2 regions of the Comamonas nitrativorans genome follow, and region 1 is predicted to be linked to the other one. Evidence: predicted binding sites of a transcription regulator. Region 1 holds the regulator's gene; the other holds the start of a gene.
The links. The regulator FNR, encoded in region 1, switches genes on or off when oxygen is low (the NO sensors DNR and NnrR bind a similar motif). The targets are predictions, from matches to a motif close to TTGATNNNNATCAA.

Region 1 (14,753 bases):
TGGCCGGTACGCAGCACGATGCGCAAGGCGCTATTGGCCAGTTTGTCGCGCACATACCGCACCAGCCGCAGGCCGGCGTCCTCGGTTTCCATCACCACGTCGATCAGGGCCACGGCAAAGTCATTGGGCGCATCCAGCAGGATCTGCGCCTCCCGAACCGTATGCGCGTGGCTGAACGCCAGGGAACGCCCTTCGATCTCCAGTCCCTTGAGCGCCAGCCTGGTGGCGGCGTGGACGTCCGGCTCGTCATCGACCACCAGAATGTGCCAGGCAGCCCGCGGCGGGGCGGCAGCGCTGCCATCCGGCTCGTCTACGAATACAAAGTCTTCATGGGCTGCGCAATCGGTCATGGAACTGCTTTCGGTAAGGCACTTGGTAACCATTGATACCTATTTTTTCTACCATCTTAAAGGCGTGAAAACCGGTATTTAGTTTTTTTCAATGGCATACCCTCTGCAGCGGATACCCACGGCCATGCCGCTACGATGCAGCCGTCTGCCTTTCAGAACCTGTTCACAGAACGTTTTTACGATCTTTTCCGCTCACTGCCATGCAACTTCCCCTGATCACCGACGAACTGGACATCCTCACCGCCCTGCTGCCTCAGCCCGGCCCGGCCATCATCGAGCTGGGCTGCGGCAGCGCCCGCCTGGCCCAGGGGCTGCTGGCCCGGTTTCCCCATTGCCACTATCTGGGGCTGGAGGTGGACGCCATCCAGCACGCCCGCAATCTGGCGCTGGGCCACCCCCACATGCGCTTTGCTGCTGCCGGTGCCCAGGCCATCCCCGAGGGCGATGCCGGTTTTGACCTGGCGCTGATGCTCAAATCCCTGCACCACGTCCCGCTGACGGCCATGGACACCGCCTTGCACGAAGTGGCCCGGGTGCTGCGCCCGGGAGGCTGCCTTTATGTCTCCGAACCGGTCTACGTGGGCGCCCTGAACGACATCGTGCGCCTGTACAACGACGAAGGACTGGTGCGTGCCGCCGCACAGGACGCGCTGGAGCGGGCGCTGGCCACCGCCAACAGCCCCTGGCGCGAAGTGGCCCGCCGCCGCTTCGACACCCCCGTTCACTTTGCCGACTTTGCCGAGTACGAGCGCCGGATGCTCTACCCCAGCTTTGCCGACCACCGCATCACCCCCGAACTCACCGCCCGGGTGGCCGCCGCGTTTGCCCCCCACTGCGGCGCAGACGGTGCCCACTTCACCCGTCCCATGCTGGTACGGCTGCTACAGAAAATCAAGTAAGACAAAAATCCCGCAGGCTATCGTGCTGCCCGGCCTCCAGGGCCAGCAGCGCCTGCTTGCGCGGCAGGCCGCCGCCGTAGCCCGTCAGGGTGCCATTGCTGCCGATCACCCGGTGGCAGGGCACGATGATGCTGATCTTGTTCTGCCCATTCGCATTGGCCACCGCCCGCACCGCGCTGGGCTGGCCCAGCACCTGGGCCTCCTGCGCATAGCTCCAGGTCTGGCCGAACGGAATGCGCAGCAGGGCCTGCCAGACGCGCTGCTGGAAATCCGTCCCGACCAGATCCAGGGCCACATCAAACGCCTGGCGCTGTCCGGCAAAGTATTCGGCCAACTGCGCCCGGGCTTGCACCAGGATCGGGGTCTGCCCCGGCACCTCGGCAGCGCCCCGGGCCTTGCGCACCTGGGCGACTTCCCGCTCCAGCCTCTCCTGCCCGGCAAACTCCAGCAGGCACAGCCCCCGGTCGCTGGCAATCGCCAGCATTTCACCCAGCGGGGTGGGAATGGTCATGGAATGCAAGTGGGTCATGGCATCAATCCTCAATCCCGCGCTGGGCGGGCACACCGGCGTTGAACGCGTGTTTGATCTGTTTCATTTCGGTCACCGTATCGGCCAGCGCAACGATCTCCTGCGGGCAATCGCGCCCGGTCAGGCAGACATGCACGTCCCTGGGCCGCTGCTGCAAGGTCTCCAGCACCTCCTGCAGCGGCAGCCAGCCGAAGATCAGCGGGTAGGTCACCTCGTCCAGCACGACCAGAAACTGCTCGCCCGACAGGATATCCGCCCGCGCCTTGGCCCAGCCGTCGCGGGCCAGTTGCGCGGAATGCGCCAAATCCTTGCTGTCCCAGGAAAAGCCATCGCCCAGCCCCTCCACCGACAGGCCCACGCGCTCGGCCAGCCGATGCTCGCCAAAACGGGCGCTGGGCACCTTCATGAACTGGTACACCTTCACCGCCTTGCCCCGCCCCAGGGCACGAAACGCCAGGCCGAACGCCGCAGTGCTTTTGCCCTTGCCGTCGCCGGTATTCACGATGACCAGCCCCCGGCGCTCGCCCTCGGGTTTTTCATAGGGTTTTTCGGTGGGAGGTGCAATGGTTTCCATAGCTATTAGCGCTTGTCTTTCAAGGGGTTGATCGGGTTGTTACGGATATTGCTGGCCGCAGGCGCCGGGCGGCAGACCGCCATAAGAACGTGTTTACGATCTCGGCGCGAAGGGGTGCGGGAAGCGGATCGGGATGGGCTGCTAGACGCAAACCGCAGCCATGGCGAGGATTTGCAACGCCGCAGACCGCCCGAGGCCGCGACTGCACACCCGCGTGGAGATCGTGAACACGTTCTAAGGCACAGATTGTCGCCCTGATTGGCGATTGGCGCTGCATCCGGCTTCCCCTGCCACACCCGCGCAGGCCGCGCCACGACCAACAACGTGCCGATCGACGCGCCCAGTATGAAGGGCGACAGCGGTTCTGGTGGAGCTGGGGCTGAACGTACGCCCGCTGAAAAACAAGCGCTGACGCTGGGCGTGGGCGTGCAAGGCTACTTTGGGCAGAAGGAAGGGGTGACGGGGACTTTGCAGGCGGGGTACAAGTTTTAAGAACCTGTCCAAGCTACCAATAAAGGAGCTTCTACCGCTGGTATTTAAATGGTTTCAGATACAAAAATATCTGAATCCTTTGAATAACAATCGGTAGAAGCTTCTTTTTTTGATTTTTATCTCAACAACGCCATCCACCCCCCCTCCATCCACCGCACACGAATCCGGTGATCGAACACCGCCTCCAGCGCAGCACGGGTGGCCGCATCGGCAGTGGCCCCCTGGTGCAGCACACGCCCGGCCTGCATGACGATGAGGCGGTCGGCCTGCAAGGCAATGCCCAGCTCGTGCAGCACGCTGACCGCAGTGGCGCCCTGGGCGGTGCGCTGGCGTACGGTGGCCATCCAGTCGCTTTGGTGCGGCGGGTCGAGATTGGCCAGGGGTTCGTCCATCAGCAGCACCGGGGCCTGCGTGGCCAGGGCACGGGCCAGCAGCACGCGCTGGCGTTCGCCGCCGGACAGTTGCGCCAGGGGCCGTTCGCGCCACGCCCAGGCGTGGGTGGCGTGCAGCGCCTGGGCGACGGCGGCATGGTCGGCCGTGCTGGGCGTGGCCAGCCAGCCCTGGTGCGGCAGGCGGCCCAGCATGGCCACGTCATAGCTGCTCAAATCGGTGGGAACGGCTTCCCCCTGCCCCAGCCAGGCCAGTTGTCGTGCCTTGGCCCGGCGGCCCCATTGCACCAGGGGCTGGCCCAGCAGTTCAACATGGCCCCGGGCCAGCGGCTGCAACCCCGCTAGGGCACGCAGCAAGGTCGATTTGCCCGCGCCGTTGGGGCCGACGATGGCCGTCCAGGCAGCTTGCGGAATGGCCACATCCACCCCTTCCAGAATCCAGCGCTGGTGCATCCGGACGCCCACCGACGCGGCGCGAAGCGCGTGTACGGCAGCCTTGCTCATGACGACCAATCCCGCGCACGGCGCCGGTACATGAGCAGCAGCAGGTAGCTGCCCCCCAGCAAGGCCGTCAGCACGCCCACCGGCAGCTCCTGCGGCGCCAGCAGCGCCCGGGCCAGGATGTCCGCCGCCAGCAGCAGCACCGCCCCCATCATGCTGGCCAGCAATACGCTGCTGCGGTGGGGCGCCTGCACCAGGCTGCGCACCACATGCGGCGCAGCCAGGCCGACAAAGGCAATCAGCCCGGTCTGCGCCACCGCCGTACCGGTGGCCAGGGCCAAAACGCCAATCAGGCCCAGCCGCATGGGGACCAGCGGCAGCCCCAGGCTGGCGGCAGTGGCCTCGCCCAGGGCCAGGCCGTCCAGAGCACGGGCCAGCACCCAGGCCGCCCCGGCACACACCAGCCAGACGCCCAGCATCAAGGCGCAGGCCGCCCAGCCGACAAAGGCCGTGCTGCCCAGGCCAAAGGCTTTCATGGGTTGCAGGATGTCGGGATAGCGCAGTTCCAGGACATCACGCACCGCCCCCAGCACAACGCCAACGACCACCCCGGCCAGCAGCAGACGCAACCCCTGCTGCGCCCCCTGGGCCAGCAACAGCGCCAGGAAAACGGCGGCAGCGGCGCCCAGGAAAGCCATCCCCGTCATCCCCAGACGGGCCAGCCACAGCACCCCGGCAGGGGCTGCGCCTGCCAACACCAAGGCCACAGCGCTGCCCAGGGCCGCCCCCGAGGCGCTGCCCAGCAAATACGGATCGGCCAAAGGATTGCGAAACAGCCCTTGCGAAACAGCCCCGGCCAGCCCCAGCAAGGCCCCCGCCAGCCAGGCGCCCAGGCTGCGAGGCAGGCGGATTTCCCAGACGATTTGCCGGGCAATGGCATCGCCCTGCCAGTGCCACAGGCTCTCCAGCCCGGTGCTGCCGACCGCCGCCCCGACGATCAGCAAGCCCACGCTGGCCAGCACCAGGGCGATGCCCAGCCCCCGCACGTGCTTAATCGCTGGCCGGGGCATGGCGGGGGGCTTTCTCCAGCAGGCATTGGGCGAGCAGCTGGGCGGCTTCATCCATCCGGGGGCCGGGGCGCAGCAGGATATTGACCTGCTCCGGCGCAAAGCGGCAAATGCGCTGCGCCTGCACGGCCTCCAGGCCTTCCCACCCCGGCGGCCGGGGCGTATCGGCATCTCCCTGAATCATCACCTGGGGGGCCGAGCGCAGCACGAATTCGGGACTGACCAGGGGGAAGGCCCCCATGTCCGGCGAGACGATATTGACCGCCCCCATGCGGGTCAGGATTTCACCGATGTAGGAGCTGGTGCCGGCGGCATACGGCCCACGACTGACCTCCACATACACGCGCACGCCCCGGATATCCGCAGGCAGGGCACGGGCCGTGGCATCGATGGACGCCTGCACGCGCTGCCACAGTCGCTCGCCCGCCCGGGGTTTGCCCAGGAGCAGCGCCAGGGAATGCACCATGCGCTCGACCCCGGCCTGGTTTTCTGCATCCAAGGCAAGCGTGCGCACCCCCAGGGCCTCCAGGCGCTGACGAATCGGCGCCGCGCGGGTCAGCAAGACCACATCGGGCTGGAGCGCCACGATCGCCTCCAGGCTGGGGTCCAGCCCGCCACCGACCACCGGCAGGGCAGCGATCACCTCGGCAGGCCAGCTCGAATAACGGTCTACCCCGACCAGGCGCTGGCACTCGCCCAAGGCGCAGACCACCTCGGTCAACGCCGGTTGCAGGCTGACGATACGCTGAGGCACTGCACCCTGCACGACCGGCCGCCCCAAGCCATCCACGCCAGCGCCATGCACCGCTGCCTGCACTGGCTGCGCAAAAGCAACAACGGTTTCACAAAAAAACACAATTGATAGCAACCACCGCAATATCTGATTGTTTTTTCTATTCATTTAATCAATATTTCCTAATAAAATCAGCGGTGCAAGCTATTCTTTTAGATAAAAATCACCATGGGAGATTGTAGAAGCACCGTCCTGGCAGCGACGGCCCGCGTGTGCTGCGGCGCACAAAAAATCTTCACAGCACCTACAATATGCCCCCTGCATGACCACACCTCTTTCCCTCGACGATCTGGCACCGCGCGTGGAAGCGCTGCTTGCCCAGCATGAGCAGCTTCAACAAGCGCACCGCCATCTGCAACAGCAGCTTGCGGCCATCACGCAGGAGCGCGATTCCCTGCGCCTGCGCCTGCAAGCCGCCCGTGCCCGGATTGATGCCCTGATCGTCCAACTGCCCGCCAATCAGCCCCCGCACCAGGAGCAGGCATGAGCCAGGTATCCGTAAAAATCCTGCAGCAGGACTACGTTCTGAGCTGCCCGGACGGGCAGGAAGAAGCGCTGCGCGAGGCCGTCGCCAAGGCCAATCTGGCCATGCTGCCGCTGTGTGAATCGGCCAAGGTACGCACCCGCGAGCAGGCCGCCGTGCTGGCCGCAGTGAATTTCGCCTTCCAGAACCAGGCACTGCAAAAGCACATCCAGCAACTGCCGCTGCAAGCCCAGGCCATGCCATTCGTGCCCCCTGCTGCCGACAACGCCCGCCTGCGGGCACTGATCGAGCGCCTGGATCAGGCCCTGGCTGCCCCAGCAGCCCAAACCAACGCATAACCAACCGCTTGGTTTTTTTACACGCCTTCGCCCGCACAGCGAAGGCAGGCTTGGTAAAATGGGGGCGTCTGCAATTCTGTCAGGCTTTATATTGCCTTGAACCAATGCTCATTGAGCACGGGCTTGGTACATTGCCTGGGGAGCGTGATCGTCTCGCGTCAGATGAACCCAACGCCGGGCTGCCCTCGCCCACCTGAACCCCCGGTTCAGGTTGACGGCCTGGCAGTTTTGCAGACACCTTGCCTGCCCGTCAGGCTAGGTCGCACACCACAATTCCGGGCCATGCACCGCATCCAGCCACAACGCCCACAAAGCCACCCCCACCAGCATCGCACCGGCCGCCCGCGTGCCCCAGTCACTGCGCCAGCGGGCCACTGATCCCTGCAGAAAGCGCCAGGCCACCGGCGCCAGCCACAGCCACAGCCCCGAGCCGACGCCAAAAGCCAACATGCTCAACGCCCCGAACCCGGGATTGGCCGCCAGGGCTGCCGTCAAAACCGCGGAATACAACAGGCCGCAAGGCAGCAAGGCCCAGGCCATCCCCGCCAGCACCGTGCCGCTGGGTCGGCGCACCAGGGGTTGCACCCACCCCCACACAGTACGGCCAGCCGTTTCCAGCCAACGCGGCTGCTGACCCTGCAGCACCATCAGCCCCCCCCAGAACAGGATGGCCAAGTGCATCCCCGTCCAGACCGGGCGCAGCCAGGCGGTATTCGTGGCCAGCCACGCCATTTCCCCCATGGCCCAGGCCGCCAAAGCCCCCAGGCCGCTGTAGCCCAGCAAGCGCCCACCATGAAAGCCGAGCCAGCGGCTGCGCGATGGCGCTCCGCCGCCGGAGGCAACCACCGCACAAGGCGCAGCGCACATGGCAAGACAATGGGGCCCACCCACGAGCCCCATGATCAAAGTAGTCCACAGCAAAGAGGTCAGCATAGGGATCAGATGATCCGCGAAAAGCGCTCCCGGCTGCGGTCGGCCTGCAGATAACGGTCAAACACCAAGGCCACTCCGCGCACGAAGAACCAGCCCTTGGGCGTGACGCGGATGCAATCCTCAAGCACTTCGACCAAGCCTTCCTCCTGCTGGGCTTGCAGCAGTTCGAACTCCGCAGCGAAATACTGTTTGCAGTCAATCAGCCAGGCATTGTTGATCGACTCGAACAGCAGTTCCCCCTGGCACATGATGGACATGATGACTGCGCGGCGGATCAGATCATCCTTGCTCAAGGCCAGCCCGCGCACGATGGGCAGCAGCCCCTGGTCGATCAGGTCGTAATACTCGTCCAGGGTTTTCGCGTTCTGGCTGTACGTGGCACCGATACGGCCAATCGCCGAAACCCCCAGGGCGATCAGGTCACAGTCCGGCTGGGTGCTGTACCCCTGGAAGTTGCGGTGCAGGCGCCCCTGGCGCTTGGCAACCGCCAGGGCATCGTCGGGCAAGGCAAAGTGATCCATGCCGACGTAGACGTAGCCTGCGTCAATAAAGCTATCGATGGCGGCAGAGAGCATTTCCAGCTTGTCGCCTGCCGTAGGCAAGTCCGGCCGCAGAATGCGCCGCTGCGACTTGAAGCGCTCGGGTAAGTGGGCATAGCCATACAGCGCGATGCGATCGGGCAGCAGTTCCCCGACCTGCTGCAAGGTGCGGGTAAAGGATTGCGGGGACTGCTTGGGCAACCCGTAGATCAAATCGACGTTGAGTGACTTGAAACCCATTTTGCGGGCCGCATCGACCAGGGCAAAGACCTGCTCGGCAGGCTGGATGCGATGCACGGCCTGCTGCACATCGGGATTGAAGTCCTGCACGCCAAAACTCAAACGGTTCAACCCCAGGTCCCACAGCACCTGAAGGCGTTCGGGCGTGACCGTGCGCGGATCGACTTCGACCGAATACTCCCCGTCGGCAGCAAACTCGAAGCGCTGGCGCAGCATGTCCATCAGCCCGGCCAGTTCCTCGTCGGACAAAAAGGTGGGCGTACCGCCGCCCAGGTGCAACTGGCTGACAACCTGCCCACGGCCCAGGTGCTGGACGTGCAGATCCACCTCGCGCTCCAGGTACGCCAGGTACTTGGCCGCCCGGTCATGGTGCTTGGTGATGATCTTGTTGCACGCGCAGTAGTAGCACAGCGATTCGCAGAACGGAATGTGGATGTACAGCGACAGCGGCTGCACGGCCGTGGCCGACTGCACTTTGCGCTGCTTGAGCGCCACGATGTAATCTTTCTCCCGGAAGGCTTCGACAAAACGGTCAGCCGTAGGGTAGGAGGTATAGCGTGGCCCAGGTACATCGTAACGACGCAACAGATCGGGCGTGACAATACTCATGGGCAATCTTCTCCTTAGTAAGCCCGCTATTCTGGAGTAAATCACTAAAGCGCTTCCTTGACGTGTGTCAATTATTTCTTTAAAAGAAAACGGGCGATAATTTGACTCAGGTCAGCGTATTGCGGGCTTGCCCCAATGTTCTGCGCCCTCCTTTGTTTGCGCCACACTTACCCCCTGGGCAATTGCGACCTTTGTTCAATGACACCTACCACCGCCTCCATCCAAGTTACCTGCTCCAACTGCAACCTGCGTGAACTGTGTATGCCCATCGGGCTGGATGCGCAGCAGATGCAGCGCATCGAGGAAGTGGTGGCCACCCGCCGCAAAATCAAGCGCGGCGAAATGCTGTTCCAGAACGGCGAGATATTCAACTCGCTCTATGCCATTCGCACCGGGTTCTTCAAGACCTGCGTCGCCACGGAAGACGGGCGCTACCAGGTGACAGGCTTTCAGATGGCAGGGGAAATCATCGGGCTCGACGGCATCGTGCAGAACCACCACACCTGCGATGCCATTGCGCTGGAAAACGCCGAAGTCTGCGTGATGCCGTTCAACCGCCTGGAAGAGCTTTCGCGGGAAGTGACCGCCCTGCAGTCGCACGTCCACAAGGTGATGAGCCGCGAGATCGTGCGCGAACACAGCGTGATGCTGCTGCTGGGCAGCATGCGGGCCGAAGAGCGCCTGGCGGCGTTCATCCTGAATCTGGTGCAGCGCCTGCATTCACGGGGCTTTTCCTCCTCGGAGCTGATCCTGCGCATGACCCGCGAGGAGATCGGCAGCTATCTGGGCCTGAAGCTGGAAACCGTGAGCCGCACTTTTTCCAAGTTCGTCGAAGACGGCATCGTTGAAGTCAAGCAGCGCCACATCCGCATCCTCGACCAGGAGGCACTGCAGCGCCTGGTCAATAGCTCACGCGAAGGCCGCTGAGACATCGGTTGAGCACCGCGCAAATGGCCAAAGAGGAAACCGTGCCCCTTTGGCCATTTTTCTTTGGAACGTATTGACGATCCTACAGGTACCAATTGAGCGCTTGCGGACGCCGCTCGGTCGTGAACCACAGCGGCTCCAGATACAGGCGCTCCGGCTTTACCGGTTCATCCTGCCCGACCAGATACACCATCATTTCCTTGCGGCGCAGCACCACATGGCTGACGGTTTCTTCCCGCCCCCCTTGCAAGACGCGGGTTCCGGGCTTGAACAAGGGCATTTGGAACAAATGGCCCCGAGGCGAAACGTCGGCCCCCGGGGCCGCCTGGGTAAAAGTCGTACTGTTCATCATTGATGACCTTTTCAAGCTTTTTCATTGCACACAATAAACGCTTGGTGTATCGGCAGATGCCCACCAAAGTTGAGCCACTTTTTCAACCTTCCTGCTCTTTCCCGGTTTTTCAAGGACTTCCCCGTGCGCTTCAAGCCCGACACCTTCACCCTTGCCCTGCTCTCGACCGTCGTCCTGGCCAGCCTGGCCCCGGCCACCGGGCAGTTTGCCCGCCTTCTGGATCAAGCCACGACCTGGGTGATCGTGCTGCTGTTTTTCCTGCATGGCAGCAAACTGTCCCGCCAGGCCATCTGGGCAGGTATCGGGCATTGGCGCCTGCACCTTGTCGTCACGGCCACCACTTTTGCCATCTTTCCGCTGATCGGCTGGCTGGCACAGCCTCTCCTTGCCTGGGCGCTTCCTGCCCCGCTGGTGCAGGGGATGCTGTTCCTGTGCGCCCTGCCCGCGACGGTGCAGTCGGCCATTGCCCTCACCAGCGTTGCCCGGGGCAACATCCCGGCCGCCGTGTGCAGCGCTTCCGGCTCGACCCTGATGGGCATCGTGTTCACCCCCCTGCTGGTCGGCGCCCTGCTGGCGCACAGCGGCGGCAGCGCGGGCGACCCGCTGGAGGCCGTCGCACGCATCGCCGTGCAACTGCTGCTGCCGTTTGCCGCAGGCCACCTGCTGCGCCCGTGGACAAGCAAGCTCTTGCAGCAGGCGGGATCGAAAATCCGCATCGTCGATCAAGGCTCGATCTTGCTGGTCGTCTACGCCGCCTTCAGCAGCGCCGTGGTCGCCGGACTGTGGCAGCAAATGCCGCTGCCGGCCATGGCGGTGCTGTTCGGCCTGTGCGCCCTGCTGCTTGCCATCGTCATGGGCTGGTGCCTCTGGATCAGCCGACGCCTGGGCTTCAGCGCGGCGGATGAAGCGACGATTCTTTTCTGCGGCGCCCAGAAAAGCCTGGTCAGCGGTATTCCCATGGCCAAGGTGTTGTTTTCCGCCGCCATGGTCGGGCCGATGGTGCTGCCGGTGATGCTGTTCCACCCGATGCAGATCATGGTGTCGGCCGTGCTTGCCGGGCGCTATGGGCGTCGGCACGACGCTGCCAACACCCTGGCCTGACAACAAGTACAACCCATGGTTACCCTCGATATACAAATATTAAAAACCATGGTTGCACCTACCTTTTCCCAGGCTTGCGAAAATAGGACGAACGTCCCCTTCGTGCGTGCTTGCAAAGCGCGTGCCAAGCGGGACTTTTCCTTTCAACAACGGCTGGCACCGCCAGCCCGCCAAGAAAAGAGGCCTATTTCATGCACATCAACTTCAGTGCCTACTACACGCTGATCCTGGCAGTGCTTGTACTGCTGCTCGGTAAATTCTTAGTCCAGCGCATCCGTTTTCTGCGCGATTTCAATATCCCCGAACCCGTGGCCGGGGGGTTGGTCGTTGCCGCCGTGATCTACACCCTGCATGAGACCATGGGGCTGACATTGGGTTTTGAAAGCAGCTTGCAGACGGCTTTCATGCTGATCTTTTTCTCCTCCATCGGCCTGAGCGCGAATTTCTCCAAACTACGCGAAGGGGGGATGGGACTGATGGTGTTCCTGGGCGTGATTGCACTGTTCATCGTTGTGCAGAATACGGTCGGCATGGGCCTGGCCGGACTGCTGGGACTGGACCCGCTGATCGGTCTGGTAGCCGGTTCGATCACCCTGGTGGGCGGACACGGCACGGCCGGTGCCTGGGGTTCGGTGCTGGAGGGGCAATATGGCCTGACAGGTGCAACCACTCTGGGGATTGCATGTGCCACCTTCGGCCTGGTGATTGGGGGACTGCTGGGCGGCCCGCTGGCCAAGCGCCTGATTACGCACCACCAGTTGGCCACGGCACGCCCGGACGCCGAGCAACTGGCCGCTACCGCCCCGACGGTGCCGGAGAGCGGCGAGCTGCCCAACTTCGAGTTCCCCTCGAATGCGCCACGCCTGATTACGGCCGACGCTGCCATCGAAACCCTGGCCCTGTTTGCCGGCTGCCTGGCGTTCGCCGAATTCATGACCCATTTGACCAAGGACACGGCCATCCAGCTACCGACCTTTGTCTGGGCGCTGGGTTCGGGGGTCGTGATCCGCAACGTTCTGGACTACGTCTTCGGCATCAAGGTGTTCGACCGTGCCATCGACGTGTTCGGCAACGCCGGCCTCTCGATTTATCTGGCCATGGCCTTGCTCTCTCTGAGGCTGTGGGAGCTGACCGACCTGGCCGCCCCGCTGATGGTGATTCTGGCAGCACAAACGGTGGTGATGGCGCTGTACGCCGGCTTCGTCACCTTCCGCATCATGGGCAAGAACTACGACGCCGCCGTGCTGGCCGCCGGTCATTGCGGGTTCGGCATGGGAGCCACCCCGACGGCCGTCGCCAACATGCAGGCCATCACCAACCAGTATGGCCCCTCCCACAAGGCATTCCTGATCGTGCCGCTGGTGGGTGCCTTCTTCATCGACATCATCAACGCCTTCATGATCCAGGGCTTCATCCAGCTGGTGCGCTAATCCCGGCGCTACGGCCCGGCCGCGCCACAGGGCTTTTTTCCGGCAGCACGGCGATGGGCTCCCGGGTCTGCGCATACCATCGGGGCCATGCGTTTTTTCCGGTTCCTTTCCGTCGCCCTGCTGGCACTGCTGGTTTGCGGCTGTGCCTTGCCGCCCCTGGCCGAACGCAGCCACAGCGCCGCCGTACCGGCCAGCAGCACCGCACACACGCTGCTGGGCCTGACGGCAGCACACCTGCGGGCGCAAGAGCAAGCACCGGCACAGACCACCGGCATCACCCCCCTGGACAGCCCGCGCGAGGCTTTTGCCGCCCGCCACTTCCTGGCCCGCAGCGCGGTGCAGACGCTGGACGTGCAGTACTACATCTGGCGCCCGGACACCAGCGGCCTGATGCTGCTGGGCGATCTGCTGGCCGCTGCCGACCGGGGCGTGCGTGTACGCCTGCTGCTCGACGATGGCGGCACGGGGGGCATGGACACCCTGCTGCACACCCTGAGCAGCCACCCGAATCTGGAGGTGCGCCTGTTCAACCCCTTTGTGCTGCGCTGGCCCAAGTTGCTGGGCTACCTGTTCGACTTTCAGCGCACCAACCGGCGGATGCACAACAAGTCGTTCACGGCGGACAACCAGGCCAGCATCGTCGGCGGGCGCAACATCGGCAATGAATACTTCGGCAGCCCGCAAGGGGTGCTGTTCGCCGATCTGGACGTGCTGGCCCTGGGCCCGGCGGTGCAGGACATTTCCCAGGACTTCGACCGCTACTGGGCCAGCGCGTCGGCCTACCCGATCGAGCGCATCGTCACCGTCCCCTACCAACTGACCCTGGCCGGGCTGCGCCAGCGCATCCAGGCCAAGGTGGACAGCGCCGAAGGCCAGCGCTACCAGCAGGCCCTGACGGGCAGCCGCCTGCTGCAACAACTGGCGCAGCAGGATTTGAGCCTGCTGTGGGCACCAACGCACCTGGTCAGCGACGATCCGGCCAAGGTGCTGGGCCAGGCCCCCGAACAGCAGCTGATCGGCGCCCAGCTCGCCGCCGTGATCGGCACCCCGATGGAATCGGTCGATCTGGTATCGCCCTACTTCGTGCCGACACAGGCGGGGGTGGACGCGCTGGCGCAACTGCGCAGTCAAGGCATCCAGGTGCGGGTGCTGACCAATGCGCTGGAGGCCACCGACGTGAGCATCGTCCACGCCGGCTATGCCCGCTACCGCGTCCCGCTGTTGCGCATGGGGGTGGAGCTGTACGAGCTGCGCCGCCAGGCACCGCCGGAACCGCCGCGCCCCCTGCACGAGCGCTTCAAGCGCCGCTGGCTGCTGGCCGGCAGCGGCACCAGCCTGCACGCCAAAACCTTTGCCATCGACGGCCAGCGGGCGTTCGTCGGCTCGTTCAACTTCGACCCGCGCTCGATGCTGCTCAATACCGAAATGGGGCTGATGATCGAAAGCCCCACCCTGGCCCAGCAAATCAGCAATGCCTTCGAGCAGGAAATTCCCTGGCGTTCGTATCGCCTGGGGCTGGATGCGCAGGGACATGTGCAGTGGGAAGTGCCGCCCCCGGGCAGCGGCATCGTCTACCGCCAGGAACCCAACACCCGCTGGTTCAAGCGCTGGGGGCTATGGCTGTTGCAGCACTTGCCGCTGGAGCCATTGTTATGAAAAAAGTAGCATTTTCCGCGCAAAAGCATTGATTTTCAGACCAATAAGATGCTGATATTCACTATTTATCAGCGTAAGAAGCTATCTTTTTAAAGAAAAATTCCTTTTACGCTACTGCCCCGGCAGGCGGGACAGCTCCCGCTCGATGCCCTGCACGTCGCTTTCCTGGCGGGCGATGCGGGCTTTCAAATCGGCCGCCCGGGCCTGGTACAGCTCGGGCTTGCTCTCCTCCAGCGCGGTCTTGGCAGGCTGGCCGTCGTTGTATTCGGTCTTCAGCACTGCCAGGCGCTCCTGGGCCTTGGCCAGTTCGGCCTGCAAAATCGCCCGTGCATCGTTGTCCCGCACCTGCTGCTGGCTGCTGCTGACCTGGGCGCTGGCCGGCCCCCGGCTGGTCGCAGCCGCCGTCGTACCGCTGGCCGTACCGCTCGTACTGGCCCGGCTGCTGCCCGCGCCCTGCGTATGCACCACGGTGACAGAGCCGCCTTCGACGACCCGGCAGTTTTCCTTTTTCGCCTGGGCCGCATTGTTCGTGTATTCGTTGCCGCAGCGGTAAATCCGGCTTTGCCCCCAACTGGCAGAGGCCAGCACCAGCAGCGCCACGGCACAGGCA
Region 2 (14,753 bases), on a different contig from region 1:
GTACATGCGCCACAGCGCCCGCTCCAGATCGCGCCCCAACTGGCTGCTGTCCTGCGTGCCGAAGCGGCACCACTCGCTGCCCACGCACGTCTTGACGGTGCGCAGGCTCTTGCCGTAGGCGTGGCCGCACGGCATGCCGATGTCGCGCCACACGCCGGGCAGGTCTTCCTTCTTCACGCCCAGCAGGTCGATGCGCTGGCCGCCCGTCACCTTCACGCCGGGGATCTGGTATTTGTCCACCACGTCGGCAATGCGGCGCAGCTCGTCGGCATTCGTCTCGCCGCCCCACATGCGCGGCACCACGCTGTAGGTCCCGTCCTTCTGGATGTTGGCGTGGCTGCGCTCGTTGATGGCGCGGCTTTGCGGGTCGTCCAGCGCTTCCTTGGGCCACGTGCTGATCAGGTAGTAGTTGATCGCCGGGCGGCAACCGGGGCAACCGTCGGGCGTCTGCCACTCCATGAAGGCAAAGACTTCTTCCTTGCTGATGAGGCGGTGGGTGCGGATGGCATCGCGCACCGCCTGGTGGCCGTGTTCGGTGCAGGCGCACACCGGCTTGGCCGTGGTGTTGGCCGCATACGCGCCGCCGACGGTGGCCATCAAAAGCTGCTCCACCAGCCCGGTACACGAGCCGCAACTGGCGCTGGCCTTGGTGTGCTTGCGCACCTCGTCGATGGTGAACAGGCCCTTTTCCTTGATGGCCTTGCAGATGGTGCCCTTGGTCACGCCGTTGCAGCCGCAGACCTCGGCATCGTCGGGCATGGCGGCGGCCTGGTTCTGTCCGGCGTGGCCGCCTTCGCCGATGTTGCTTTGGCCCAGCAGGAGGGCGCTGCGCAGCTCGGCCACGCTGCGGCCCTCGCGCAGCAACTGGAAGTACCAACTGCCATCGACGGTGTTGCCGTACAGGCAGGCACCGACCAGCTTGTCGTCCTTCAGCACCAGCTTCTTGTACTGCCCCGCGCCGGGGTCGCTCATGACGATTTCCTCGGTGCCCGCGCCGCCCATGAAGTCGCCCGCCGAGAACAGGTCGATGCCCGTCACCTTCAGCTTGGTCGAGGTCTGCGACCCCAGGTAGCGGCCAATGCCGAACTCCGCCAGGTGGTTGGCCGCCACCCGCCCCTGCTCGAACAGCGGGGCCACCAGCCCGTAGGCAATGCCCCGGTGCGCGGCGCACTCGCCCACGGCGTAGATACGCGGGTCGGTCGTGGTCTGCATGGTGTCGCCCACGACGATGCCCCGATTGACGTGCAGGCGCATGGCTTCGGCCAGGGCGGTGTTGGGGCGGATGCCCACGGTCATCACCACCAGATCGGCCGGGATTTCGCTGCCGTCCTTGAAGCGCACCGACTGCACCCGACCATCGTCGCCGCCCAGCAGTTCCTGGGTTTGCGCGGCCATCAGAAAGTCCATCCCGCGCTCCTGCAAAGCCTTTTGCAGCATCTGCCCGGCCACGGGGTCAAGCTGGCGCTCCATCAGCCATTCATTGGCATGCACCACGCTGACCTGCATGCCGCGTTTCATCAGGCCGTTGGCCGCCTCCAGCCCCAGCAGGCCGCCGCCGATGACCACGGCGTGCCGGTAGTGCGCGGCGGCGTCGATCATGGCCTGCGTGTCGGCAATGTCGCGGTAGGCCAGCACGCCGTCCAGCTCCCTGCCCGGAATCGGCAGCATGAAGGGGTTGGAGCCGGTGGCCAGAATCAGCCGGTCGTAAGGCACGCTGACCGCCTCGCCCGTGCTGCGCACCGCATGCACGGTGCGCCGGGCGCGGTTCACCTCGGTCACGGTGCAGCCCGCGTGCAGGGTGATGCCATGCTCGGCATACCATGCCCAGTCGTTCAGGACGATCTGTTCCAGCGTCTGCTCCCCCGCCAGCACGGGCGAAAGCAGGATGCGGTTGTAGTTGGGATGCGGCTCCGCGCCGAAGATGGTGATCTCGTACAGATCGGGGGCAATCTTCAGCAGCTCTTCGAGCGTGCGCACCCCCGCCATGCCATTGCCCACCATCACCAGTTGCATTTTGTTCATAGCGCCCTCTTGCAGTGTTCATCAACGGCCCAACAGGCCACGAACACAACAAAGCAACAACCATGCCAATGCAAAAACCGGCGTGCCGCCCCCTGTCAAAGCAAGGGGCGGTACCAAGATTCACGCCATCTTTTAGTGCGAACCATGCTGCAACGCACCAAAACAGCCAGGCTTTCAACGCTTGCGCAGCAAGCAAGAAAGCCCAGGGCGCGAAGTCGCGCCCTTCAAGGCACAGCGCATCCGTCAAGGCGCGGCCCCAATAACCGGCAAGCCGCATCCCGTCTGACTCGCCGTGGCTGTCCGAGCGGAGCGCCCAAAGGGCGCGAAGCGAGTTCCACGGCGGGTATTCAAGCTGCGCAGCACGCCTTCTTTGCCTCCTTTCTTGCGCGTGCAAGAAAGGAGGTCGCCCGCCGGGGCGAGACCCGGCCAGCAGAACCAAAAAAATAGCTACTCCCGCAAATAAACAAACGATTTCAAAAACAAAACACCAATAAATCGTTCACCCACCAGCGGAAACAGCTATCAATTAAATAAAAACATCACCCAAAAAACGGTGGCCGAGGCAATTGCTCCCGCAAAATCCCCCACGGACTGCGCCCACTCAACTGCGCCACGATGGCCGCCTTCAACGGCGGCAAATGCTGCGCCCCCTGCAACACGATCTGGCGCAACAGCCGGGGCGCCGGGCGCGGATCGGTAAACAGCTTGACCACGGTGTTCGTCCCCTGGAACAGCGGCCAGGCGTGCCGGTGCTGGCTGCGGCCATAGGCGGCCAGCACGCCCTCGTGCCCCCAGTCCTGCCCGGCGTGGTAGGCATGGGCAATGGCGCTGCTCAAGCGCTCCACCCCGGACAGGCCCAGGTTGAAGCCGTGCGCCGTCACCGGGTGCATCCCCACCGCCGCATCGCCCAGCAAGGCAAAGCGCGGCCCGCTGAACTGGCGGGCATAGGTCGCCACCAGCGGGTAATGGTGGCGCTGGCCGACCAGCTCCATCTCGCCCAGGCGGTTCTGGAAATGCGCCTGCACCTGGGCGGCGAAATCGGCCTCGTCCAGCTGCATCAGGCGGGCAATGTCCGGGCTGTCGCTGGTCACCACCGCCGAACACAGCAAATCGCCCGTGGCCGGGTCGGGCTGCAACGGCAGGATGGCCAGGGTGCGGTCGTAGCCGAAGCACTCGTGCGCCACGTCGTCATGCGCAACGGTGTGGCGCATCCGGCAGACGATGACGCTGCGGCCAAAGTCGGTCATCTGCGCCCCCACGCCCAACATGCGGCGCACGGCGGAAAAGCGGCTGTCCGCCGCCACCACCAGCGGCGCGGCCAGCGGCGGCGCATCCACGCGCACGCCGTTGTCCTGCACCTGGTAATGCACCTGGGCACGATCGCCCAGGCGCTGCACCTGCGTCACGGTGGCCCCGGTAATCAGGTGGATGGCGGCGTGGCCCTGCGCCTCCTCCCACGCCGTGCGGCGCAGGGCGCAATTGGGCACGATGCGCCCGAGCGCCTCCATGTCCTGGCCCACCGTATCGATGTCCAGTGTCGGGCGGACGCCCACCGGCCCGTCATGCACCACCGCCTGGCGGATGAAGCCCTGCTCATGCGGCAGCAGGCGCTGCCAGGTGCCCAGGCGCTGCAAAGTCTGCACGCTGGGATGGGTCAGGGCGATTTCCCGGCCATCCGGGGCCGGATGGGCCAAAACCGCCTGCGGCTGCTGCTCCAGCACCGTGGCATGCAAACCGGCCTGGGCCAAAGCCAGCGCCAGCGACAAACCCGCAGGCCCGGCGCCCACGATCAAAACATCGGTATCCATAGAAGAAGGCGTAATCAAAAGTAAAAGTCGGACAGTCAACGCAGGCCATTGTCCCCGCTTCTGCCACGCACACGGGCGCAACGCCGCAAACCACCCTGCTGCCCTTGCAGCAGTTACGGACATGCAAGGGATGCTCTGCACGCATCACGCAGCCCAGTGGGCACTGCGGATCGGGATGGGCTGCAAGGCGCCAACCGCAGCCATGGCGGTGCTATGGCGAGGATGTGCAACGCCGCAGACCGCCCGAGGCCGCAGAGGCCCACGGCGCGATGATGCGTGCAGAGCATCCCAAGGTACACTCGCCGCTGGTGTGCCTTTCTCCTCCCTTGCCTTTTCCCTGCCTTTTCATTGAGCTATGGCCGTTGATTCCAAGAGCGCTGTCCGCGCCAGCTTTGACCTGAAAAGCGCCGAATTGCCGGTACTGGCAGTAGCGTTGCGCAGCACCGATGTGGCAACCGTGGTTGCCGACCTGGCCCGGCGCCTGGCCGACGACCCGGATTTCTTCGACAACGACCCGGTTCTCATCGACCTGCAGCATGTGCAGGACAGCCCCGAGGCCATCGACTTCCCCTGCCTGCTGGCCGCCCTGCGCAGCCACCGCACCCGTCCGGTGGCCGTGCGCGGCGGCTCCCCCGCACAAATGGATGCGGCCCACGAGGCCGGCCTGGTCCCCGCCCCCGACGCCACCCTGGCCCGCCCCAAGGAGCGCGAGGTGGTACGCGAAGTGGAAGTGGTGCGCGAAGTAGAGGTCATCCGCGAAGTGCCGGTGGACGTCGTGCGCCCGACCGTGGTGGTGGACAAGCCGCTGCGCTCCGGCCAGCAGGTCTACGCCAAGGGGGCCGATCTGGTCGTCCTGTCCATGGTCAGCTTTGGCGCCGAGGTGATTGCCGACGGCAACGTCCACATCTACGCCCCCCTGCGGGGCCGGGCCGTGGCCGGCGCCCGGGGCGACACGGCCGCCCGCATCTTCACCACCTGCATGCAGCCGCAATTGCTGTCGATCGCCGGCAACTACCGCGCCCTGGAAACCGATCTGCCTGCCGACGTGGCCGGAAAACCGGCCCAGGCCCGCCTGGAGGGGGACCGGCTCATCATCGAACCCCTGGCATCCCTGACCTGATTCCCCTGCTTTCAAGACCCCTAGGAACCCTGCTCTCATGGCCAAAATCATCGTAATTACCTCCGGCAAAGGCGGTGTCGGCAAAACGACCACCAGCGCCAGCATTGCCGCTGGCCTGGCACTGTCCGGTCACAAAACCGTGGTGATCGACTTCGACGTCGGGCTGCGCAACCTCGACCTCATCATGGGCTGCGAACGCCGCGTGGTCTACGACCTGATCAACGTCATCCAGGGCGAGGCCAACCTGAACCAGGCCCTCATCAAGGACAAGCAGTGCGACAACCTGTTCATCCTGGCCGCATCGCAAACGCGCGACAAGGACGCCCTGACCGACGAGGGCGTGAAAAAGGTGCTGGACGATCTGGCCGCCATGGAATTTGACTTCATCCTCTGCGACTCCCCCGCCGGGATCGAGAGCGGCGCCCTGCTGGCCATGCGCTACGCCGACGAGGCACTGGTCACGACCAACCCGGAAGTCTCCTCGGTGCGCGACTCCGACCGCATTCTGGGCATGCTCAGTTCCAAGACCGAAAAGGCCCGCAACGGCGGCAGCGTCAAGGAACACCTGCTCATCACCCGCTACAACCCGGCCCGGGTGGAGGAAGGGCAGATGCTCTCGATCCAGGACGTCGAAGACATCCTGCGCATCCCGCTGGTCGGCGTGATTCCCGAATCGGAAATCGTGCTGCAGGCCTCCAACCAGGGCATCCCGGTGATTCACATGCCGGATGCCGATGCTGCCCAGGCCTACCAGGACGTCGTCGCCCGCCTGCTTGGCGAGGAGCGCCCGATGCGGTTCACCGAAGCCGTCAAGCCGGGCTTTTTCAAACGAATTTTTGGTGGGAGGTAAACCAGCATGTCGATCCTTTCCATGCTGCTGGGCGAAAAGAAAAAGTCTGCCGCCATCGCCAAGGAGCGCCTGCAAATCATCCTGGCCCGCGAGTGCGTGGACGGCAGCAGCGCCCCGGACTACCTGCCCGCACTGCAGCGCGAGCTGATGGCGGTGGTGTCGAAATACGTCGCCATCAACCCGCAGGACATCAAGGTGAACTTCGAGCGCCAGGACAACCTGGAAGTGCTGGAAGTAAAGGTGGAGCTGCCGGAGACTCCGGCCTCCTCCCGCTAACCCTCAACCCCCGGGGACTGAGGCGCCAGGCGCCGCCCCAGTTGCCCCGCGTGGTACAGCAGCGGCTCGCCGCCCAGGCGCTGGCAGCGCAGCACCTCGCCCACCATGATGAGGTGGTCGCCCCCCGCATAGCGGTGGCGCAGGGCACATTCGAACACGGCCACCGCTCCCTGGATGATGGGCACCCCCTCGGCGTTGGGCTGCCAGTCCACCTGGGCAAAACGGTCTCCGTCCCTGGCGGCAAAACGCCGGGCCAGCGCCTCCTGCTCCAGCGCCAGCACATGCACCGCGTAGTGCTGGCAGCGCAGGAACACGGGATACAAGCTGGTGGCCTGCCCCAGGCTCCACAGCACCAGGGGCGGGGTGAGCGAGACGGCATTGAACGAGCTGACCGTCATGCCGGCTGGTGCGCCTTGCGCATTGGTGGTGGTCACGATCGTCACGCCAGTGGCGAACTGCCCCAGGGCGTCGCGCAATTGACGCTCGGTAAATACGGCGGGGGGGGCAGAAGATGTCACAGGCGCAGCGCTTTCATGGGGAAACCGTGGATTATCCATGGGAACCGCAGATCAGAAAAAAGCTTGCAAGTCGCTGACGTACATCAAAAACACTACTGACAAAATACTCTTTGCAGCACGCCGCGAAGCCTTGCGCGAGGACTCGGAAAATACCCCGCAGGTGCAGAGAGCCCTTTGCACCGCTTGCCTTAAAGGATGACCCGATGCACAAAATTTTCATTACGCTGGCGCTTGCTGCCACTGCGGCGATTGCTGCGCCAGCCATGGCTGCCGACAACTGTGCCACCACGATCGAAGCCAACGACATGATGCAGTTCAACGTCAAGCACGTGGACGTGCCCAAGGCGTGCAAGAACTTCGCCATCACCCTGAAGCATGTCGGCAAGATGCCCAAAGCTGCGATGGGCCACAACGTGGTGGTCAGCAATACAGCGGATGTGACCGCCGTGGCCACCGACGGTGCCAAGGCCGGCCCTGCGGCCGACTACGTGAAAGCCAATGACGCCCGCGTGCTGGCGCACACCAAAGTGATTGGCAGCGGCGAAAGCGCCACCGTGCAGCTGGACGTGAGCAAGCTCAAGGCCGACGGCAAGTACAGCTACTTCTGCTCCTTCCCTGGCCACTTCTCGGTCATGCAAGGCACGCTGGCATTGAAATAATCGCCATCTTTGCCACCAAAACCGGGCCACCAGCCTCCGCTGGTGGCTTTTTTTCGGCCCAGATTTGGTAACGTCGCCGCTTTACCGTTTTTCCTTCCCCCCCGCCATGCTTCACTACCGCACCCTGCCCGTCACGGCCTTTCAACAAAACTGCTCCATCGTCTGGTGCGACCAGACCCGGCAGGCCGCCGTGATCGACCCCGGCGGCGATATCGAAAACATCCGGGCGCTGGCCCAGTCCCTGGGCCTGGACATCCGCGCCATCTGGCTCACCCACGCGCATATCGACCACGCCGGCGGGGCCGCCAGTCTGAGCGAGCAGCTGGACGTGCCCATCATCGGCCCGCACCGGGGCGACCAGTTCTGGATTGATGGCCTGCCCCAGCAAAGCCTGATGTTCGGCTTTCCCCCGGCAGGCACCTTCATCCCCACGCGCTGGCTCGAAGACCGGGACACGGTGCAGATTGGCGAAGAAACCCTGCATGTGCGCCACACCCCCGGGCATACCCCGGGGCATGTGGTGTTTCATGCGCCGCAAATCCAGCGCTGCTTTGTCGGCGATGTGCTGTTTGCCGGCAGCATCGGGCGCACCGATTTCCCCCAGGGCAACCACCAGCAGCTCATCGACAGCATCACCCAGCGGCTGTGGCCCATGGGCAATGACACCGTCTTCATTCCCGGGCATGGGCCGGAAAGCAGCTTTGGCCAGGAGCGCCTGACCAATCCCTTTGTCGGCAATACCTAAGGCCGTCAGCCGTTGGCCTGCAGCTCCAGCCCGGCGTGTTCGCGCAGCGGGTGAAAATGGATTTTCGGGAAACGCTCCTGCGCCAGCCGCACGTCGTAAGGGCTGGTGCAGAGGAAGGCCAGGGTATTGGCCGCATCGTGCGCCAGGCGCAGCGGGTAGGCGGCTTCAAACTGGCGCAGTTCCTGCGGCGTGTCGGCCGTAATCCAGCGGGCACCGGTGTACTGGCAGCCTTCCAGGCGGATGTCGCAGTCGTACTCGGTTTTCAGGCGGTGCTGCACCACTTCGAACTGCAATTGGCCGACCGCCCCCAGCAGCATGTTGCCACCCGCATCGGGCTTGAACACCTGGATGGCCCCCTCCTCGCCCAGCTCCATCAGCCCCTGCTGCAATTGCTTGGAGCGCAAAGGATTTTTCAGCACCACGGTCATGAACATCTCGGGTGCAAAGAACGGCAAGCCGGTGAATTGCAGGTTCGGCCCGTCGGTAATGCTGTCGCCCAACTGCACGCCGCCGTGGATGGTGAAACCGATGATGTCGCCCGCAAAGGCCTCGTCCACCGCCTCGCGGCGCTGGCTCATGAAGGTGACGACGCTGGTCGGGCGCAGCTCCTTGCCGGTGCGCTGCACCTTCATCTTCATGCCCGGCGTGTATTTGCCGCTGGCCACGCGCACGAAGGCGATGCGGTCGCGGTGGTTGGCGTCCATGTTGGCCTGCACCTTGAAGACCACGCCGGCAAAGCCCTTGTCCTCGGGGCGGATGGTGACTTCCTGGCGCTGGCGGTTCACTTCCTGGTAAGCCAGGCGCGTGCCCGGCGACGGCGACATGTCCACCACGGCGTTCAGCACTTCCTGCACACCGAAGTTGTTCACGCCCGAGCCGAAGAACACCGGGGTGAGCTTGGCGGCCAGAAACTGCTCGTGGCTCCACTCGGCCGACGCGCCCACGGCCAGTTCCATGCTCTCCAGCGCATCGTCGAAGGCTTTGCCGAAGCGCTGGCGCAGCCTGTCGGCTTCGGCCAGGGGAATGACTTCGAAGTCTTCCGGGCGCTTTTCGCTGCCGGCCTGGAACACCGTCATGCTCTGCGTGCGCAGGTCGATGATGCCGCCGAAGGTCTTGCCCTGGCCCACCGGCCAGGTGATGGGGCAGCAGGGCATGCCCAGCTCGCGTTCCACCTCGTCGAGGATGTCCAGCGGGTCGCGCACCTCGCGGTCCATCTTGTTCACGAAGGTGATGATGGGCGTATCGCGCTGGCGGCAGACCTCGATCAGGCGGCGCGTCTGCGTTTCCACGCCGTTGGCGGCGTCGATCACCATCAGCGCCGAATCCACTGCCGTCAGCACGCGGTAGGTGTCTTCCGAGAAGTCCTTGTGGCCGGGCGTGTCCAGCAGGTTGATGACGTGGTCGCGGTAGCTCATCTGCATCACGCTGGAGGCCACCGAGATACCGCGCTGCTTCTCGATTTCCATCCAGTCCGAGGTCGCGTGGCGGCTGGCCTTGCGGCCCTTGACCGCCCCGGCGATCTGGATCGCACCGGAGAACAGCAGCAGCTTTTCCGTCAGCGTGGTTTTACCGGCGTCCGGGTGGGAAATGATGGCAAAGGTGCGGCGCCGCCGCGTTTCTGGAGCGTAAGACACAGTGCTGGAGAAAGTAAGAAACAAAAAGACAAAGACAGGCCCGGGTCTCCCCGGGCCTGCAACATTCGCTCGATTGTAAAAGCCAGATGTTTATGCCGCTTGCACCCGCCGCCGATGCACATTGGAGCCGACCGCCCCCGCCGCCAGCACGCTGACCGCCAGTGCAATCCCGGCCCCGTAGAAAACCCAATGGGGCTGCTGCCGGTCCATCATCCAGCCAAAAATCGGCGCCGCCAGGCTAAAGCCCAGGTCCAGCCCCGAATACACCGTGCCATACACCCGGCCCGTGGCCCCGGGCGGCGCAGCCTGCTTGATCAGCATGTCACGCGAGGGGCCGGCCAGCCCCTGCCCAAACCCCGCCGCCGCGCCGACGGCCAAGGCCACCGCGCCGGGCAGCCAGCCCGTTCCCGCCAGGGCCAATAACGCCCCGGACAGCAGCAGGAACACGGTAATCACCCGCTCCAGGCGCTGCACCCGCGCGGCCAGAAAACCGCCGCCCACCATGCCGACGGCGCTGCACAGCATGAAGCCGGTGACCATCCACGAGGTGACGGTCAAATCCAGCTGCGGGTAGATGCTGCTCAATGCCGGGCTGGAAAAGCTTTGCACCGCACTCAGGCCAGCCGTGGTGAAGAAGAAAAAGGCAAAACACAGCCATACGGCCGGCAGGGCCAGAAAGGCAAAAGGGTTTTGCTCCTGCGCATGGGCCGAAGCGGTGGCAGCCACGGTTTTTGCCCCCGGCTGGCACGCTTGCCGATCATCCAGCCAGCGGCGCTGATGCACCACGATGGCCAGGATCAGCAGGGCCAGCACGGCCCCGCTCAGGCAGGCGATGCGCCAGGAACCCGTCCAGCTGGTAATCCCCGCCATGAACACCGGGGCCGCTGCCCAGCCCAGGTTGCCCGAGATGCCATGCACCGAAAAGGCGTGCCCCATGTTCTTCGGGGAAACACGCTTGTTCAAAATCGTGAAATCCACCGGGTGAAAGGGCGCATTGCCTAGGCCCGCACAAAACGCCGCCGCCACCAGCATGGCGTAATTCTGCGCACTGGCGGCAATCAGTCCGGCCAGAGCAAAGCAGGCCAGGGCCGCAAACATGATGGGCCGGGCGCCCACCTTGTCCACCAGGAAACCCGAAAGCATCTGCCCCACCCCCGAGACCACAAAGAACACCGACACCACGCTGCCCAGCTCGACATAGCTATAGCCAAAATCGGCCATCAGCCAGGGAAACAGCGGCGGCAGCAGCAGGTGGAAGAAGTGGGATGACCCGTGGGCCAGGCCGACCAGGCCAATGGTGCGGGCGTCCTGCCCAAGAGAAGTGGTTGTCATCCCTGCATCTTAAGAACGCCACAGGATGCCCTGCCATCGCAGGGTTTCACGTGGAACGTCGTCGTCCGCCAGGGCGGCGCCTGGGGGCATACAGACGCTCCCCCCGCACGATCACCCCCTCGGGGGTCACGGCAGCGGCATGGCCGGCGGCTTCATCGGCTTGCACCCCGTCATGATCGACCGCCGCAATCGGGCACCGGTAGGCATAGACGCTGCGGCCATCGGCCAGCTGGGCGGTGTGGGTGGCGGCAATTTCGTCGGGCAGGGGGAAGTTCAGGCTGACCAGCCAGGCGCCATCGGGCATTTCCGCCAGCGATTTGACGGCGGCGCGGCTCATGCTCTCGGGCCGCTGGAACAGGTAGACCAGGTGGTAGCGCCCCCAGTCGGTCACCCACATATTGCCCTGGCGCACCCTGGCCCAGGGGCAGCGCAGGGCGCAGGCCCAGCGCAAGACCCAGCTGCGTTCCACGCCCTGCACCCGGGCCTGGGGCCAGGCCTGGCGCAGGGCACGCAAACCTGCGCCCAGGCCGCAACCGGCGTCCAGCACCGGGGCGCCGGGGGGCAGGTCGATCCGGTCGGCCAGCCCTTGCAAGGCGCCGGCGGGCGTCGGGAAAATCGGCGCATCGCGCCAGGCATTCAAGGGGTAGACCAGAAGCAAAGCGCCCAGCAGCAGCAACCAGCCCCAGCCGGGCAAGCTGCCCGCCGCCAGCACGGCATAGGACAGGGGAAAGCCCGCCGCAATCATGCCGCGCCGCCACCACGTCGGCCCCCACAGGCTGGCCAGCAGGCTGCCCCCCGTAGCCAGCAGCACGGCAGCGAACACGGGCAAAAACGATCGTCCCCCCAGGAACAGCAGCCACGCCAGCGCCCAAACGCACAGCGCAGGCAGGGGCCAGGGCGGCATCGGTTTAGCCACGCGAACCGCGCAGCCGCTCGATCAGGCCGTTGAGGGCATCGAGGGAGCCGAACTGAATCGCCAGCTCGCCCGTCTGCTCGCTCTTGCCGTGGCGTTGGCTGCGTTTTTTCAGGCGCACTTCCACCTGCGCCATGAGCAGGTCGGACAGCTCTTCTTCCACGCGCAGCACATCGCCGGTTTTGCCCACTGCGCTGCGGGCGGTGCCGGACGGGGCATCGCCCTCCCCGGCGGCGACTTTTTTCACCAGACTTTCGGTCTCGCGCACGGACAGCTTGCGGGCCGCCACCTGGTTGGCGGTGGTGATTTGCTCGGCCTTGTCCAGACCGAGCAGCGCCCGGGCATGGCCCATGTCGATGTCGCCGGCCATCAGCATGGTTTGCACCGGCTCGGCCAGTTGCAGCAGGCGCAGCAGGTTGCTGGCCGCCGAACGGCTGCGGCCCACGGCGGCAGCGGCCTGTTCGTGGGTGTGGCCGAACTCCTGCACCAGGCGTTGCAGGCCTTGGGCTTCTTCCAGCGGGTTGAGGTTTTCGCGCTGGATGTTTTCGATCAGGGCCATCGCAGCCGCAGCTTCGTCCGGCACGTCACGCACCAGCACGGGCACCTCGGTCAGCCCCGCCAGGGTGGCGGCGCGGAAGCGCCGCTCGCCCGCGATGATTTCGTACTGCCCCGCCTGGGCGCCCCGGGTCAGCCTGCGCACCAGGATGGGCTGCATGATGCCCTGGGCCTGGATGCTGGCGGCCAGCTCGTACAGGGCGCCCTCGTCCATGCGCGTGCGCGGCTGGTACTGGCCGGGCACCAGGGCGCTCAGGGCCAGGGTGGAGGGCGTGTCGGCGCTGGCCTGGCCCCCTTCCGCGACTTTGGGGCCGAGCAGCGCTTCCAGGCCACGGCCCAGGCCTTTAGGTTTTGTGGTTGCCATCGGGGAAATCCTTTAACAATTCTTCCAATAAAGCATGGCCTGCGGGCCAGTCGCCCAGGCCGCTGGCGCTGTTGATGTGGCCGACGGCCCCGGCATCCACCCAGGCTGCGCCCCAGTCGGCGGCCAGTTGCCGGGCGCGTTCGGCGCGGCAATACGGGTCGTTCTGGCTACCGACCAGGGTGGCGCGAAACGGCAGGCGCTGGCGGGCGATGGGCGCCCAGCCGGGCAGCTGCTGGCGCAGATCGTCCTGCTCGACATCGCCCGGCGCCACCAGCAGGGCCGCCTGCACTTTGGCCACCGTGCTGCGCGGGGCATGATCGGCCCACCAGGCCGTCAGGATGCAGCCCAGGCTGTGCGCCACCAGCACCACGGGGGCGGGGGCGGCCAGCACGGCTTCCTGCAACTGCACCGTCCAGTCGCCACGCAGGGGGCGCTGCCAATCGTGCTGGGCAACGCGAGTGTAGCCATGGCGCTGTTCCCAGCGGGTTTGCCAGTGGTCGGCACCGGAGTTTTGCCAGCCGGGGAGGATAAGAACAGCATTCTCTTTTTTCATAGCTACTACCGCTTTCTATACAACAATTTCAAGACAAAACAATTATGAAATCCTTATGAATAAAGCGGAACAAGCTACTGAATTATTAGTTACATCGCCTTGATGCGCTGCACCATTTCCTGGGCAAATTCAACGAATGCCTTGCTGCCCTTGGCCGAGGGGTCGAACACCACGCCCGGCAGCCCGTAGCTGGGCGCTTCGGCCAAGCGCACGTTGCGCGGGATGACGGCGTTGAACACCTTGTCGCCGAAGTGTTCCTTGAGCTGGTCGCTGACCTGCTGCTGCAAGGTGGTGCGCGGGTCGAACATGACGCGCAGCAGGCCGATGATCTGCAAATCGGGGTTCATGTTGGCGTGAACCTGCTTGATGGTATTGACCAGATCGGTCAACCCTTCCAGCGCAAAGTATTCGCACTGCATCGGCACGATCACCCCATGCGCGGCGCACAGGCCGTTCAGGGTGAGCATGGACAGGCTGGGCGGGCAGTCGACCAGCACAAAATCAAAATCGCCCGCCACGGCGTGCAAGGCGGCTTTCAGGCGCTCGGTGCGCCGCTCCAGCGTGACCAGTTCGATCTCGGCGCCGCTCAACTCCCGGTTGGCCCCGAGTACGGAAAAACCGCATGGCTCGGAATGCACTGCCGCCTCGGTCACGCTGGCCGATTCCAGCAGCACGTCGTAGACGCTCAAGGCCAGCGCCCGCTTGTCCACCCCGGCGCCCATGGTGGCGTTGCCCTGGGGGTCGAGGTCCACCAGCAGCACCCGCTGGCCGATTTTTGCCAGGCCAGCGGCCAGATTCACAGCGGTGGTGGTCTTGCCGACGCCGCCTTTTTGATTCGCGATACAAAAAATCTTGGCCATTGAATCTTCTCTTTTAGTGGGTGGCCAGCTTGAAGCCAAAACCGATCAAAAACACACCGGCTGTTTTTTGCAGCCACTTCCCGACCATGGGGTTGGAACGCAAGCGCTTTGCCAGCACCGCCGTCAGCGTCACCATGACGACGCTGTAAACCAAAGTGATGGCCGCCACCGTTGCCGCCATCACGCCGAAAGTGACCACGCCCTGGTGCCTTGCCGGGTCGACGAACATGGGGAAAAAGGCCATGTAGAACACGATGGCCTTGGGATTCATCGCGGTGATGAGGGCGCCTTGCCGAAAATAGTGGCGCGGCTGAATCTCGATGGCGGGGGCATCGCCGGGCTTGGCCGTCAGCAGTTGGTAGCCCAGCCAGGCCAGATAGGCCGCGCCCACCCATTGCACCGCATGGAATGCGGCCGGATACGCGGCCAGCAGCGCTGCCACACCGGCGACGGCCAGCCATATCAATCCCTGGTCTGCCGCCATCACCCCCAGGCAGCACGCCAGACCGGCCCGCCAGCCACCCTTGCCGGTCGAGGTGATCAA

Region 2: the regulator FNR is predicted to act here: its motif matches at 6,668-6,681, upstream of azu (azurin).

What each region holds. Positions count from the first base shown of each region.
Region 1 is NZ_JBHSEW010000008.1:112,898-127,650, reverse strand. Features, by position in the region: gene ACFO3A_RS10410 (two-component system response regulator) at 1-350, opposite strand, end outside; gene ACFO3A_RS10405 (class I SAM-dependent methyltransferase) at 551-1,249, shown strand; gene ACFO3A_RS10400 (methylated-DNA--[protein]-cysteine S-methyltransferase) at 1,242-1,778, opposite strand; gene cobO (cob(I)yrinic acid a,c-diamide adenosyltransferase) at 1,783-2,352, opposite strand; gene ACFO3A_RS10390 (hypothetical protein) at 2,611-2,844, shown strand; gene ACFO3A_RS10385 (ABC transporter ATP-binding protein) at 2,961-3,737, opposite strand; gene ACFO3A_RS10380 (FecCD family ABC transporter permease) at 3,734-4,744, opposite strand; gene ACFO3A_RS10375 (ABC transporter substrate-binding protein) at 4,725-5,495, opposite strand; gene ACFO3A_RS10370 (DUF904 domain-containing protein) at 5,797-6,021, shown strand; gene ACFO3A_RS10365 (cell division protein ZapA) at 6,018-6,356, shown strand; gene ACFO3A_RS10360 (sulfite exporter TauE/SafE family protein) at 6,612-7,289, opposite strand; gene hemN (oxygen-independent coproporphyrinogen III oxidase) at 7,295-8,677, opposite strand; gene fnr (fumarate/nitrate reduction transcriptional regulator Fnr) at 8,876-9,604, shown strand; gene ACFO3A_RS10345 (hypothetical protein) at 9,687-9,953, opposite strand; gene ACFO3A_RS10340 (bile acid:sodium symporter family protein) at 10,080-11,057, shown strand; gene gltS (sodium/glutamate symporter) at 11,249-12,487, shown strand; gene ACFO3A_RS10330 (phospholipase D family protein) at 12,575-14,143, shown strand; gene ACFO3A_RS10325 (hypothetical protein) at 14,255-14,753, opposite strand, start outside.
Region 2 is NZ_JBHSEW010000003.1:88,858-103,610, forward strand. Features, by position in the region: gene nirB (nitrite reductase large subunit NirB) at 1-2,022, opposite strand, end outside; gene ubiM (5-demethoxyubiquinol-8 5-hydroxylase UbiM) at 2,562-3,830, opposite strand; gene minC (septum site-determining protein MinC) at 4,186-4,950, shown strand; gene minD (septum site-determining protein MinD) at 4,988-5,800, shown strand; gene minE (cell division topological specificity factor MinE) at 5,807-6,076, shown strand; gene ACFO3A_RS04785 (flavin reductase family protein) at 6,073-6,594, opposite strand; gene azu (azurin) at 6,798-7,253, shown strand; gene ACFO3A_RS04795 (MBL fold metallo-hydrolase) at 7,360-7,998, shown strand; gene ACFO3A_RS04800 (peptide chain release factor 3) at 8,004-9,632, opposite strand; gene ACFO3A_RS04805 (MFS transporter) at 9,723-10,964, opposite strand; gene ACFO3A_RS04810 (class I SAM-dependent methyltransferase) at 11,011-11,868, opposite strand; gene ACFO3A_RS04815 (ParB/RepB/Spo0J family partition protein) at 11,873-12,796, opposite strand; gene ACFO3A_RS04820 (RBBP9/YdeN family alpha/beta hydrolase) at 12,777-13,349, opposite strand; gene ACFO3A_RS04825 (ParA family protein) at 13,439-14,209, opposite strand; gene ACFO3A_RS04830 (LysE family translocator) at 14,223-14,753, opposite strand, start outside.